Regions from separate parts of the Coprobacillus cateniformis genome, predicted to be linked through region 1. Evidence: riboswitches for the same ligand, from Rfam matches in the RefSeq annotation. Region 1 holds a riboswitch; the other holds the start of a gene.
What was found. Region 1 has a riboswitch for preQ1 ahead of GQF29_RS10110 (QueT transporter family protein). Riboswitches for the same ligand answer to the same signal wherever they lie in the genome.

Region 1 (6,544 bases):
GGACGTTCCTTTTCAAATGGTTTTCCCATTATATAACCATGATGCATCAAACAAGTTGTTATTTCCAATTAAAGAAGAACATTTATATGATTTAAAAGATAAAGAAGATTCTTATTCATTATCTCTCATTGAGTTTATGAATGAAAATATATAAAGCAAAGGAGGAAATCTATGTATTTTAAAGAAACAAAAGGATTCCCTAAAGACTTTCTATGGGGAAGTGCATCTGCTGCTTATCAAGTAGAAGGTGGTTGGGATGCAGATGGTAAAGGTGTTACTAACTGGGATAAGTTTGTGAGAATTCCAGGTAAGACATTTAAGGCAACAACTGGAGATAAGGCCGTTGATCATTATCATCGTTTTAAAGAGGATGTCAAGTTAATGGCTGATATGGGTCTTAAGACTTATCGTTTTTCAATTGCATGGGCGAGAATTTATCCAAATGGTAATGGTGAGATAAATGAAGCAGGTTTGTCATTCTATGATGATCTCATTAATGAATTAATTAAATATGGAATTGAACCAATGGTGACTGTTTATCATTGGGATATGCCACAAGCATTAGAAGAAGAATATCATGGTTGGGAAAATCGTCGTATTGTTGATGATTATGTGAACTATGCAACAACATTATTTAAAAGATATGGAGATCGTGTTAAATATTGGATTACAATGAATGAACAAAATATTTTCACATCATTTGGTTGGTTAAAAGGAATGCATCCACCAGGAAAAGAAAATGATATGAAAACATTCTATCAAGTGAATCATCATGCCAATATGGCACATGCAGGTGCTGTACTTGCATTAAAAGAACTTTATCCTGATGCAAAAGTTGGTGCAAGTTTTGCGTATAGTCCTTGTTATGCATTTGATAGAAAACCTGAAAATGCAATGGCAAAAGCAGATTATGATGATTTACAAAATTATTGGTGGATGGATATTTATGCTTATGGACGTTATCCAAGAAGTGCGTGGGCATATTTAGAAACTATGGGCGTGACACCAGATATTCAAGATGGTGATATGGAAACATTGCGTAAAGCAGCAGCTTTGGTTAATTTTATGGGTGTGAATTATTATCAAACTTGTGTAGCTGAATACAATCCAATTGATGGTGTCGGTATGAGTAATGCTATGAATACAACTGGAAAGAAAGGAACAGCTCAAGTCCAAGGTGTTCCTGGATTATATAAAAATCCAGCCAATGACTTCTTACCAACAACAGATTGGGATTGGACAATTGATCCAATGGGACTAAGAATGTGCTGTCGTGATATTACATCACGTTATGATTTACCAATAGTCATTTCTGAAAATGGTTTAGGTGCATTTGATAAAGTTGAAGATGGACAAGTTCATGATCCTTATCGTATTGCTTATTTAAAAGCACATATTGAAGAGTTAAAGAAAGCTTGTGATGATGGGTGTCAAGTCTTAGCATATTGTACTTGGTCTTATACTGATTTATTAAGCTGGCTTAATGGATATCAAAAGAGATATGGATTTGTTTATGTTGATAGAGAAGAAGATGAAAACTATGGAACATTAAATAGAATTCCAAAAGATTCTTATTATTGGTATCAAAAAGTCATTGAAACAAATGGTGAAGAATTATAAAGGTATAGCTAGTCTATACCTTTTCTTTTGTTCTCTATATAAACAACAGATTAATCTATGTTATAATATATCTAATAATGGGGCATAAGGAGAATGTTAGAATGAGTTTATTTAAGAAACAATCTTCAGAAATTAAAAAATTTGAGGAGAGATTTGATAAAGAAATAAAAGAAATGATTGTTGTTACAGAAGGAGAAATGTCAGCAGGAAGATCAGGGCAAGATGAATATTGGACTGCATCTATAACTATTTTAGCGTATATTGATGTAAGAAGTGGAGAATTGTTTGAGGGGAAAAGAGGTATAGAATGGTTAGTCAATGATAAAGAATGTCGCAGTAGTAAAAAGATTTATAATCTTAAAGGTCAAAAAATCTATCAACTTATAGTTCGAGAATCTTTACCCTATGAAAATGAATATACACATGATACTTTTGAAAAAGGTCATTGGCTTATGCTTGTTGATGTGAAAAAAAGGAATTGTCATAATGCACAATTAGAAGATGTTTTAAAGGAATATCAAAAAGAAGTTTCTATTCATCCTCAAGGTTGTCAAAAATTAATATTAGATAAATCATTAGGAATATTTAGTGGTGAAGGAAATTGGAATCATGAAGAATGTTATATTCATTTAGATACTGATGGTGAAGGAATTGAAACAGCTGATGAGACTTTAAAAACTTTCCAAGAATTAATGGCGAACGGTGAAGTATGGGATCAAAAGGCAAGAGAATATGCAGCTGATGAATTAACTGAGTTAGCGAATGAATGGGCAGAGGAAAATGATTTAGAAATCACTCATGAAGATTTTGCAAAACGGATGGTCATTAGTGAAGTGTGTGTATCACTAGAAGGTGACTTTGAATTGTTCTATAACGATGATGATATGTTTTATGGACATGTCATTATTGTGAGTGGAAATATTCACGAAGGATTTAAAGATGCTTATATAGCAGGATAAATATCAGAGCAAAAGGATGTTATAACATTCATTATATTCATAATGTTGCCTATTAATAGACAATATCATAAAAAATAAATTCTTGTTGCAAAAACGTTTTTTATTTACTTTGTTAGAGTGTTATATCTTGTATAATTTTTGAAAATTAGAATCAATATGTAAATTATATATTTGCTTATTGCATAAAATGGTTGATATTTATTAAAAATTGGTTATAATATAAATGAAAGGAATAATCAGTAGACGGTTATGCCTTGGATTTGATGGTTAAAATAACTACCAAAGTTTTCCTAGGACCATGGTAGTTATTTTTTGTTTCCTTTTATAATTTCAAGGAGTAGTTTGACAATGACTGCGATAATAGCCATCATTAAAGATAACATTTCATAATCGCTCATGTTTTACCACCTCCGTTGTTTCAAATTTCTCTAATGAGATATCTATATCAACAGAGTTTCCAATCTCTATCTATTGACCAAAGCATAACCACCTACCGTTATGATTATTCCATGTGACTATTATAGCATAAAGCAAATATTTCATCTATAATTATTTGCTAAAAGCTATTAATTGTTTTATCCCTTATCTATGATAAAATATTGGAAAGGATGGTGATTTAATGAAATATAAAAATTATGGTGTTGTTGTGACTGGAGGAGGTCATGGTATTGGAAAAGCTATTATTGAAGAGTTTGTGAGAGAAGGAGCAAAGGTCTGTTTTATTGATATCAATGCAGATTATGGAAAGTCATTGGTAAGTGAATCTGTTTTCTTTTTTCATGGTGATGTTTCTTTAGAAGATGATTTAAATCAATTTATTTGTTTTTGTAAAGAGAAATTAGAAAGAATAGATGTTCTTGTGAATAATGCTTGTGTGTCACACCAAGGAATATTAAATCAATGTAATTACCAGGAATTTCAAAAATCATTATCTATTGGAGTAACAGCACCTTATTATTTGAGTTTGCAATGTCAAGATGAATTAAAGAAAAACAAGGGTTCTATTATTAATATTGCTTCATCACGTGCTTTTCAATCCGAACCAAATACAGAATCATATACAAGTGCCAAAGGTGGTATTGTTGCATTAACACATGCTTTGGCGATTTCTTTGTCAGGGCAAGTACGAGTAAACTGTATTGCTCCAGGATGGATTGATGTCAATGATACAGAAAGTTTTTCTAAAGAAGATGAAACTGCAATTCCAGTAGGAAGAGTAGGAAAGCCAATAGATATTGCTAGAATGGTAATGTTTTTATGTAGTGAAGATGCAGGGTTTATCACAGGTGAAACATTTGTTGTAGATGGAGGTATGAGCAAACGTATGATTTATCATGGTGATCATGGATGGGAATATCATATCTAAGGTTGCAAACATCATTTTGATATGCTAGAATGATTGCACTGGTTCGAGAGCCAAACCCAGTATAAAAAACTAAGGACATGAAAGAATGGTGGCTCTGCCATCTTTTTTCATGTCTGACTTCTAACTGTATTTTAGAAGAGGAGGAACTTAAATGAATAATGGAGTTAAAGAAGTTGCAATCAATGCTATGATTGCTTGTGTTTATGCAGCACTAACAATTGCATGTTCAAGTATTGCTTATGGAGGAATTCAATTTAGAATTTCTGAAATATTAATATTTCTAGCATTCTATAACAAGAAATATATACCAGGTTTAATTATTGGTTGTTTTTTAGCTAATTTACCGTCACCATTAGGATTGGCAGATATGTGTTTTGGAACATTAGCTACTGCAATTACATGTTTAGGTGTATATAAAATTAAAAATATTTACATTGCAGGATTATTTGGTGCAATTGTGAATGGATTGATTGTTGGTGCTGAATTGTACTTTGTTCTTAATTTACCATTTGTCATCAATGCATTTTATGTATTTATTGGAGAATTTGCAGTCTTAATGATTGGAGCGTATTTATTTCGAACATTAGAGAAAAAAGAAGTCTTCATGAAAAAGTTTATTTTAGAATAATGGCTATTGTTAATAATAGCCATTTCTTCATATAAAAGACATAATATTTGACTATACTAATAAAAAGAGGTGGTACAATGAGAACAACAGACAAGATGCGAGATTTAACATTAAAGAATATGATAATACTTGTTACCTATATTGCTATATTAATCTTATGTTTAATGAATTTTGGAACAATTATGAGTTTTATAGGAACATTAATAAGTATTATAAAGCCGTTTATTATAGGTTTTATTTTAGCTTTTATCTTTAATATTCCAATGAAATATTTTATTAAGAAATTGCCTATTGAGAATGATAAAACAAGAAAACTAATATCTGCAATATTGTCAGTATTATTAGTTATGTTGGTTATTGCAATTGTCATTATGGTTGTTTTACCACAAGTTATAGAAAATGTTAGAACTCTTATTGATAATTTACCAGAAATTTTTAAACAAATTGAAGAATGGTTAAATTATTTCTTAAAAGAAGTCAAAATATCTCCTGATATTATGACAAAAGTTGAAGAGTTCCAACAAACATTGGGTCAAACTATCTTATCTAAGTTATCAACTTGGGTACCAGGGATAGCTTTAGGCGTATCACATTTTACAACTGGTGTTATTAATATTTTTATGGGATTTGTTATGGCAATATACATGCTTTTTTCTAAAGATAAATTAATGCGACAAGTCAAAAGAGTGGGAAAAGCATTTTTAACAGAAAAACAGTTTTATCATGCAACAGATGTAGCTCAATTAACTTCATCTACATTTGAGAATTTCTTGGCTGGACAATTAACAGAGTCAGTGATTATTGGAGTTTTATGTTATATTGGTTGTATATTATTAGATATTCCATATGCATCAATCGCAGCTGTTGTTATTGGTTTTACCAATATTATTCCATACTTTGGTCCAATCATTGGAGCATTCATTTCATCAGTTTTAATTGTCTTTGTTTCACCAATGAAAGCAGTTATTTTCTTAATATTTAGCACTTTATTACAACAATTTGAATCTAATTTAATTTATCCACATGTTGTGGGAAATTCTGTTGGACTATCTGCCTTATGGGTTCTGTTTGCAGTAAGTGCTGGTGGCGGTTTGTTTGGAATACCAGGGATGATCTTTGGATTACCAACATTCTCTGTTATATATGAGCTCTTAAGAAGATGGACAAATCATCGTTTAAATCAAAAAAAGCAGCTATCAAAAGCTGCATTGGAATCTCAATAAGAGGTTCCTTTTATTTTTGTGTATTCATTTGCAATCTTTGTGATTTGTTCATATTGACTGTGACTGGCAAGCTGATTCAATTCTCCACCAATACCAATTGCATCAACACCAGCTTCAAACCATTCATGTGCATTTTTAAGATTGACACCACCTGTTACCATTAATGAAACTTGGGGTAATGGACTTTTAATCGCTTTGATATATTGTGGACCAAAAGTACTTCCTGGAAATAATTTAATAATCTCACTACCTGCTTCCATTGCTTCAACAATTTCTCGAATTGTCATACACCCTGGAATATAGGGAACACCATAACGATTACACATTGTTGCGGTCTCCTTATTAAAGGAAGGGGAAACAATGTATTTAGCACCTGAAATTATTGCAAGTCTCGCTGTTTCAGCATCTAGTACAGAACCAGCACCAATCAGAATATGGTTCTTGTTTATATAATCTTTATTTAATTGTTTAATAATTTCATTGGCACTATTATTTGTATAAGCGACTTCAATAGCTTTTAATTCTCCTTGAATGCAAGCTTTTGATGCCTGATATCCTTCTTCAAAGCTATATCCTCTTATCACTGCGACAACACCTTGCTTTTTTAATTCAAGAATAATTTCTGATTTTGTCATAATTCTTTTCTCCTTATCTTGAAATTTCTGAATGATTTTCTAATAAACGATAAATTGTTTGACTATTTTCATACATGTTATCACCAATGACTACACATTTGTAAGTTCCTGAT
Region 2 (6,544 bases), 210 kb from region 1:
GCAGCTCAAAAAGGATGATATTATTCAAATTTATCAAATGGCTTTATAAATATGAAGAGGATATACGAAAATAACTTTTAAAATTTAATTTATTTCCATAATCTCATTAGACGAAAAAGGGCAATGATAATCACTGATTTCACTGTCCTTTTTGTTTTATGGAAACTTTCATGCCATATTTATTTTATTACAGTCACTTTTCATTTGCATAAAAATCATAACCTATTTATGATTCTTATGAACCTTAATCACTTTTGCAGGAACGCCAACAACAGTCGTGTATTCTGGAATATTAGAAATCACTGAACTTCCTGCTCCTATAATCACTTCTTTGCCTACTACAATATCATCAATAATGGCAGTCCCAACTCCAATAAATGTTTTTTGACCAATTTTTGTATGTCCAGCAATTGCTGTATTTGGTGAAATATTAACAAAGTCTTCTATAATACAATCATGCTCAATAATTGTTGCAGTATTAATAATACAACCCATCCCAACAGTTGCATTTGTATTTACGACTGCATTTGCCAAAACAATAGTCCCTGCTAAAACTTTGGCAGTAGGACTTATCAATGCCCTTGGATGAATAAGTGTACCAATCGTTATGTCCATAGTCTTTAACATTGTTATTTTATTTTCTCGAATATCATTATTTCCTGTTGCTACAAAGACTTCATCATATGATTTTAAAAATGTAGTGAATTCTACTTCATCTTCACTGTATACACGATAATGAGGAATATCGCGATGACCCTTCTCTTTAATTTCTAAGAAATCTATTTGACTATATTGCTGTGTTGCTAAAGCACATTCTAATGTCACAGTCCCCTGATCTCCTGCTCCCCATATCAATAATTTTTTCATAGATATACTCCTTATCTTAAAATAATGTTTTCAACAAATCTCAACTCTAAACCATCAATAATTTCATGCGCCTTGTATTCCCTATCCTTTTCTAAAAAAGCAATTGGTGAATGAGCATCATAACCATATAAAACCTGACACCCATAAGTAGAAACAATTTCCCAAAATTCACGAAATGGATATGCATATCGTTCTTCATACTTATTATCTTTATTATCAAATTGATAACATTTCTTACCATAACGAAATCCATTAAGATTAATTTCTAATGGAACATCATAATCTAAACTGATTCTTGCAATGCGATGAGCTGCTTCTCTACATACTTCTGAGAATTGTCTTCTTCCTAGCATAAAATAATCTGGATGAGCAATATATGTGATAAATCCTTTTTTGACTGCATTTTCAACTTGTTGAACATAGGATAAAACATCATCATCAGAACAATAACAATCATATTCATAACCCATATATTTAAGATGCTGACCCAATATGAAATAATCACATTCTTTTCTCAATTCTAAATAATATTCATCATATTCTTCAAAATATTCTATTTCATAACCTATCTTAATATCAATTTGCTCATGATACTTTTTTTGTAATTCTTTAAGACTTAAAACATATTCCTTCTTTTGTTCATAACTCATGCGATCTCCAGGCATTTTAACTCCAGCAAAAGGAATATGATCACTAAACCCTAACATCTTAAAACCTGCATCAATAGCACTTTCTACATATTGAATATCCAATCCTTCAGCATGACCACATCTTGTAGTATGAGTATGAAGATTAAATTTTTGTTTCACAAGTTCACCCCTTTTCATCACTCTTAATTTTATTTTAAGCATGGATTGAAGTGAAGTCAACGACATTTAGATTTATAAAAAAAGTTTAAGACAAGGAAGATATCTCTCCCACTCCTAAACTTTTGATATCTTGTCAATTCTTGTGCAGCAAAATGAAGATATAAAAAAGCTCATATAAAACTTTTATATCCAGCATAGTTACTGTTCTATTTGAAAGCGTTTAAAAATTCTTTATAATGATTAGCATCTAATATCTTTTGTATTTTGTCAACATCTTTGGTTAAAGAGGCTAATTGACCAAAAATAACTCTAAATGAATCTTTATTCTTAGGATCCAATGCAATCATGAGTATCATTTGCACCTTTTCTTCACCCCATTGAATTGGCTTTTTCAATGTCATAAATCCAATTCCTGGTTTCACAATGTGACCTTTAAAGGAGTGTGGAATCGCAAATCCATCACCAATAGAGGTAGGTGCTAGATTTTCCCTTTTCAATACAGATTCAATAAATCCTTCATCTACATACTTTTGCATAATCAAACGTGTTCCAAGCAACGTAATCACTTCTTCCCGACTACGACAATCACATTTAAAGAAACAAATATTTTCTTTAATATGAGAAACCAATTGACTGTATATACCATAATGATATGATTGCTTTTCTCGTGACTGTTCAAACATTTCAGTTAAGCGATTCATATCTGATTTCCCTAACATTGGTGAGACAACCACGACTTCAATATCTTCTAACTGTAATGGCACAGTTGAAATCACAAAATCCTGATCATCTTTATTCAATTCATGAGTCTTTAATAATGGAACTGTATCCTTAATAATAACATTTGGAAAAGCCAAATGAATTTTCGCTTCAATAAATTGAGAAGTGGACATCCCACTTCCACAAACAATGACAACTGTTGGATAGAGTTGAAGTGAATTCGCTTTTTTTCTTTTTAATGAAGCACCAACATAGAGTGCTAAATCACATATATCATCTTCCTTAAGCAAACAATAATGTTCACGTGTTAAAAGTTGAGAAATATAAGTTGCTATTTCATATTCATATGCTAAATCACTTTTAATTGTTTTTTTCAAAGGATTTTCAATATAGATAGAATTCATAAGTCTAGCAAATAAAGCATTCAAATGAATAAAGATTGATATCATTAATTCCTCATCTTCACTCAATCCCTCACCATAAACTGCATCTACTTCTCGCATAATCTCAACAATACCATCAAAGGTTTGAGGAGAAATCTGCCTTATACTTTCTAAACTTCTGTTTTGATAAATACGTTTATTTTGATATTTTAATCCAACAACATTGATATAAACATAATTTTCATCTTCAGATGAAATATGAATTTGAAAATAATTTTGAATACCTTGGACTATATATTTAGTAATATCCCATTCTAAATTATCAATTTTATCAATTGTATTAACACCTTGACAACTCTTTCCCTGATGAAGATGTTCCACCATAACTGCAAATTGTAAAATACAGTTGATATAAGAGTGATCAGATATAACCAAATCAAATTGTTCCTCAGCATTTTGAATAATCATTCCTATTGTTTTCAATTGAACATTATAGAAGAAAGGCTGAAGTTTTTCTAAAATCTCATTGCCCTGATAAACAACAATTTTTCTTAACACATAAGCTTCAGCAATTCTTTTTTTAAACTCTGTTCCTTTTAAAATCATTCCATATTTAACCGATTTATCTAATTTTAAATCAAAGTTTTCAAAAAAGGATATCAATTTATTGACATCATTCATAATTGTTCCTTTACTTACAAATAACTTTTCTGAAATACTTTCCATAGATATATATTTATCACTCCTTAATAGTTCTAATGCAATATAATATTTTCTTGTTTCAGGTAAAAAAGAAGATGCATTTTCATCCTTAAGTAACAAATTATCAAGATAAACCTTTCCTTCATTTGAATATTCCAGCCATAACCCCTTACCAGTCTTCGTATAGATGATACAACCAGTTCCAGTTAACTCATCTTTAATCTTTTTGATATCTGCTTTAATTGTTCTTGAACTTCTTTGCAAAAGATTAGCAATTTGAGAAGTTGTATATTCTTTATGTCCTGTATAAAGGAGTTCTAATATTTGTTTTTCTCTTGGCAATAACATTTCTTTCCCTCCTTTCGACACAATTCAACCATTTTATCCACATATATCATAACATTATGCTTATCATGTCTCAAATCATAAATTTGCACTAAGATAGTGCAAATCAGTTATATTCATTTAAACATTGATATTCATAAAAAGATATGATACGCTATCATATGAACTGGTTCGAGAGCCAAACCCAGTATAAAAAACTAAGGACATGAAAACAAGATGGCTCTGCCATCTTTTTTATGTCTGGCTTCTAACTGTACTTTAGAAGAAAGGAAAAGAAAATATGAAAAAACAAACAAAGATTCAAATGGTTGTGACCATAGGAATCATTTTGAATGTTGTTGGTGCATTTATAGCCATGACATTCTCCATTCCATTTTATATGGATTCAATTGGTACGATTCTCATTGCTGGATTACTAGGACCTAAGTATGCCATGTTAACAGGCGTTCTGGGAAGTATAACAAGTGGTTTTACTTTTGATATGTATTCCTTTTATTATGCTCCTGTACAATTGCTGACAGGATTCTTTGCTGGTATTCTCTATCACACACCTTGGTTAAAAGGAAAAAGAATGCCTATTGGAAGTCTTCTTGTTGGTATTCCAACATCAATAATGAGTGCCATCATTACTGCTTATGTATTTGGTGGACTCACTGCTGGCAGCAGCAGTGCTTTTGTCTTTTTGTTTCATAACCTAGGTTTACAACTTGTTGTAAGCATATTTATTGTTCAAATAATCACTGATTATACAGATAAGCTTTTCGCTGTCTATTTCACAAGATTAATTATTGAAAGAGGTCATTTAATGGAGAAATGGGGGATAACATGGAAAGATACAGCCACATTACAAACAAAGTCAAAAGAGAAATCGTTCTTTTAAAAGCCAGACCATGTATTTGGTCAAAATGTACATTTTGTGATTATATTGAAGATAATTCTACATGTACAAAAGAAATGATTGAAATAAACAATCAAGTCCTAGATTTAATAACAGGTGAATATGGTATATTAGAGGTTATTGATTCTGCTAGTATTTTTGAATTACCTAAAGAATCATTATTAAAAATCAAAGAAGTGATTAAAAAGAAACATATTCATACATTATTTATAGAAAGTCATTGGATTTATCATAAACATATTCAAGAAATCAGAGATTTTTTTGGTATCAAAACAATTGTGAAAATTGGTGTGGAAACTTTTGATGATCATTTTAGAAATGATTATCTTAATAAAAATGCAACCTTTCAATCAATTGAAGAACTCAAAAAATATTTTGATTCACCATGCTTAATGGTTGGTATAAAAGGTCAAACCAAAGACATGATAACAAAAGATATGGAGATTCTTACAAAGTGTTTTGAGTATGGAACAATTAGCGTTTATCGCAATAATTCTACGTCTGTCAAACGTGATGATGAACTCGTTCACTGGTTTATGCAAGAATATGATTATCTTATTGATGATGAACGTTATGATTTCTTATACGATCCAACTGATTTTGGTGTTGGTGAATAAATGTAAAAAACATTGATTTAATAAGATGAATTTGAGACAAAACTGAGACGCACAACAAGTTCTTCCATGCTATAATAGACATGTTATCAGTCCTCCCTTGAAAGGAGGTGAGAACAATGTTGGTTGAAGCAATTGTTTCTACCATCGTCTCTGTTATAGCAGGGTTAGTCTTGTACTTTCTTTGCAGATGGCTTGACAGTAGACGTCACTGATGATAAGCCGAGAAAACCCAAGGGAGGCAGTCCCTTGGGTTTTCGTTTGAGAACAATGTCTCTGCAATTGTTTCTTCATCAGTATCTTATCATAAATCTACTGACTATTCAAGTATATTCAAAAAATTCAATTTTCAAACAACCAATATGATAATCGAGAAGATATTTCTAAACCAAGTTTCTTTTGTAGTTGTAAAGATGCATAATTATCTTCAATAACTTGACAATAAGGAATCCAACTATGATCTATAAAATAATTAATAAGATAGCTTTCTAACATCATTGCATAACCTCTTCTTTGATATTGTGGAAGAACCTCTAACAACCCCATACTTCCCTCATTATGAATTCCAATAAACCCAGCCAATTCATTATTTTCAAAGAGTCCCCATAAATGTTTCTTTGCAATAAGTTCATCAATGTATTGAGAATCATCACTATGTTGATAGACTTCTTTTATTTTTTGTGAATATTGTGATGTTAATAAGCAAATATTCACTTCTAAAGGATATTCAATAGGTATATGTTTTGAGTGTTCATAAACTGCCTGATAACAGGCAAATTGCAATGTCTGATGATAATCATTCACCAATACATCAGCAATATCCTTTTGTTTAACATTAAACAATTGATATTGATGCAATTCCTTTTGTTCATAAAGTGTTTTAAAGTTATGAACATTATTCATAGAAATCATGCATGTATCACTTCTCAATTCATGAAAAATAATTCCATCTTCACCCTGATAAATTATTCGAACCTGATTTAATCTCATCGGTTCTAACATATCTATATCATTCAATCTATCTAGCTTAAGCATTTTGCTTTAACCAATCTTCTTTTTCTAAAACATAACAAGCACACTTCACTAAGTCATCTTTATCAATTTTTTTCTTCACAATAACTTCACCTGTATATTTTAATCCACATTTTTGCATCACTCTACCTGAAGCAATATTTTCCAGATGATGAATAGATCTCAATTTTGTTA

Region 2: linked by a shared signal. The riboswitch ahead of GQF29_RS11045 (ECF transporter S component) and the one ahead of GQF29_RS10110 (QueT transporter family protein) in region 1 are both predicted to bind preQ1.

What each region holds. Positions count from the first base shown of each region.
Region 1 covers NZ_WSNW01000001.1:2,023,299-2,029,842, forward strand. Annotated here, with positions in the region: gene GQF29_RS10090 (alpha/beta hydrolase) at 1-154, shown strand, start outside; gene GQF29_RS10095 (glycoside hydrolase family 1 protein) at 172-1,620, shown strand; gene GQF29_RS10100 (DUF2262 domain-containing protein) at 1,722-2,579, shown strand; gene GQF29_RS10105 (SDR family oxidoreductase) at 3,199-3,945, shown strand; PreQ1 riboswitch class I at 3,978-4,024, shown strand; gene GQF29_RS10110 (QueT transporter family protein) at 4,097-4,573, shown strand; gene GQF29_RS10115 (AI-2E family transporter) at 4,651-5,796, shown strand; gene GQF29_RS10120 (bifunctional 2-keto-4-hydroxyglutarate aldolase/2-keto-3-deoxy-6-phosphogluconate aldolase) at 5,790-6,431, opposite strand; gene GQF29_RS10125 (sugar kinase) at 6,445-6,544, opposite strand, start outside.
Region 2 covers NZ_WSNW01000001.1:2,236,300-2,242,843, reverse strand. Annotated here, with positions in the region: gene GQF29_RS11065 (iron-containing alcohol dehydrogenase) at 1-49, shown strand, start outside; gene GQF29_RS11060 (acetyltransferase) at 223-867, opposite strand; gene GQF29_RS11055 (PHP domain-containing protein) at 879-1,676, opposite strand; gene GQF29_RS11050 (BglG family transcription antiterminator) at 1,883-3,829, opposite strand; PreQ1 riboswitch class I at 3,987-4,033, shown strand; gene GQF29_RS11045 (ECF transporter S component) at 4,107-4,706, shown strand; gene GQF29_RS11040 (radical SAM protein) at 4,652-5,341, shown strand; gene GQF29_RS11035 (GNAT family N-acetyltransferase) at 5,681-6,373, opposite strand; gene GQF29_RS11030 (GNAT family N-acetyltransferase) at 6,366-6,544, opposite strand, start outside.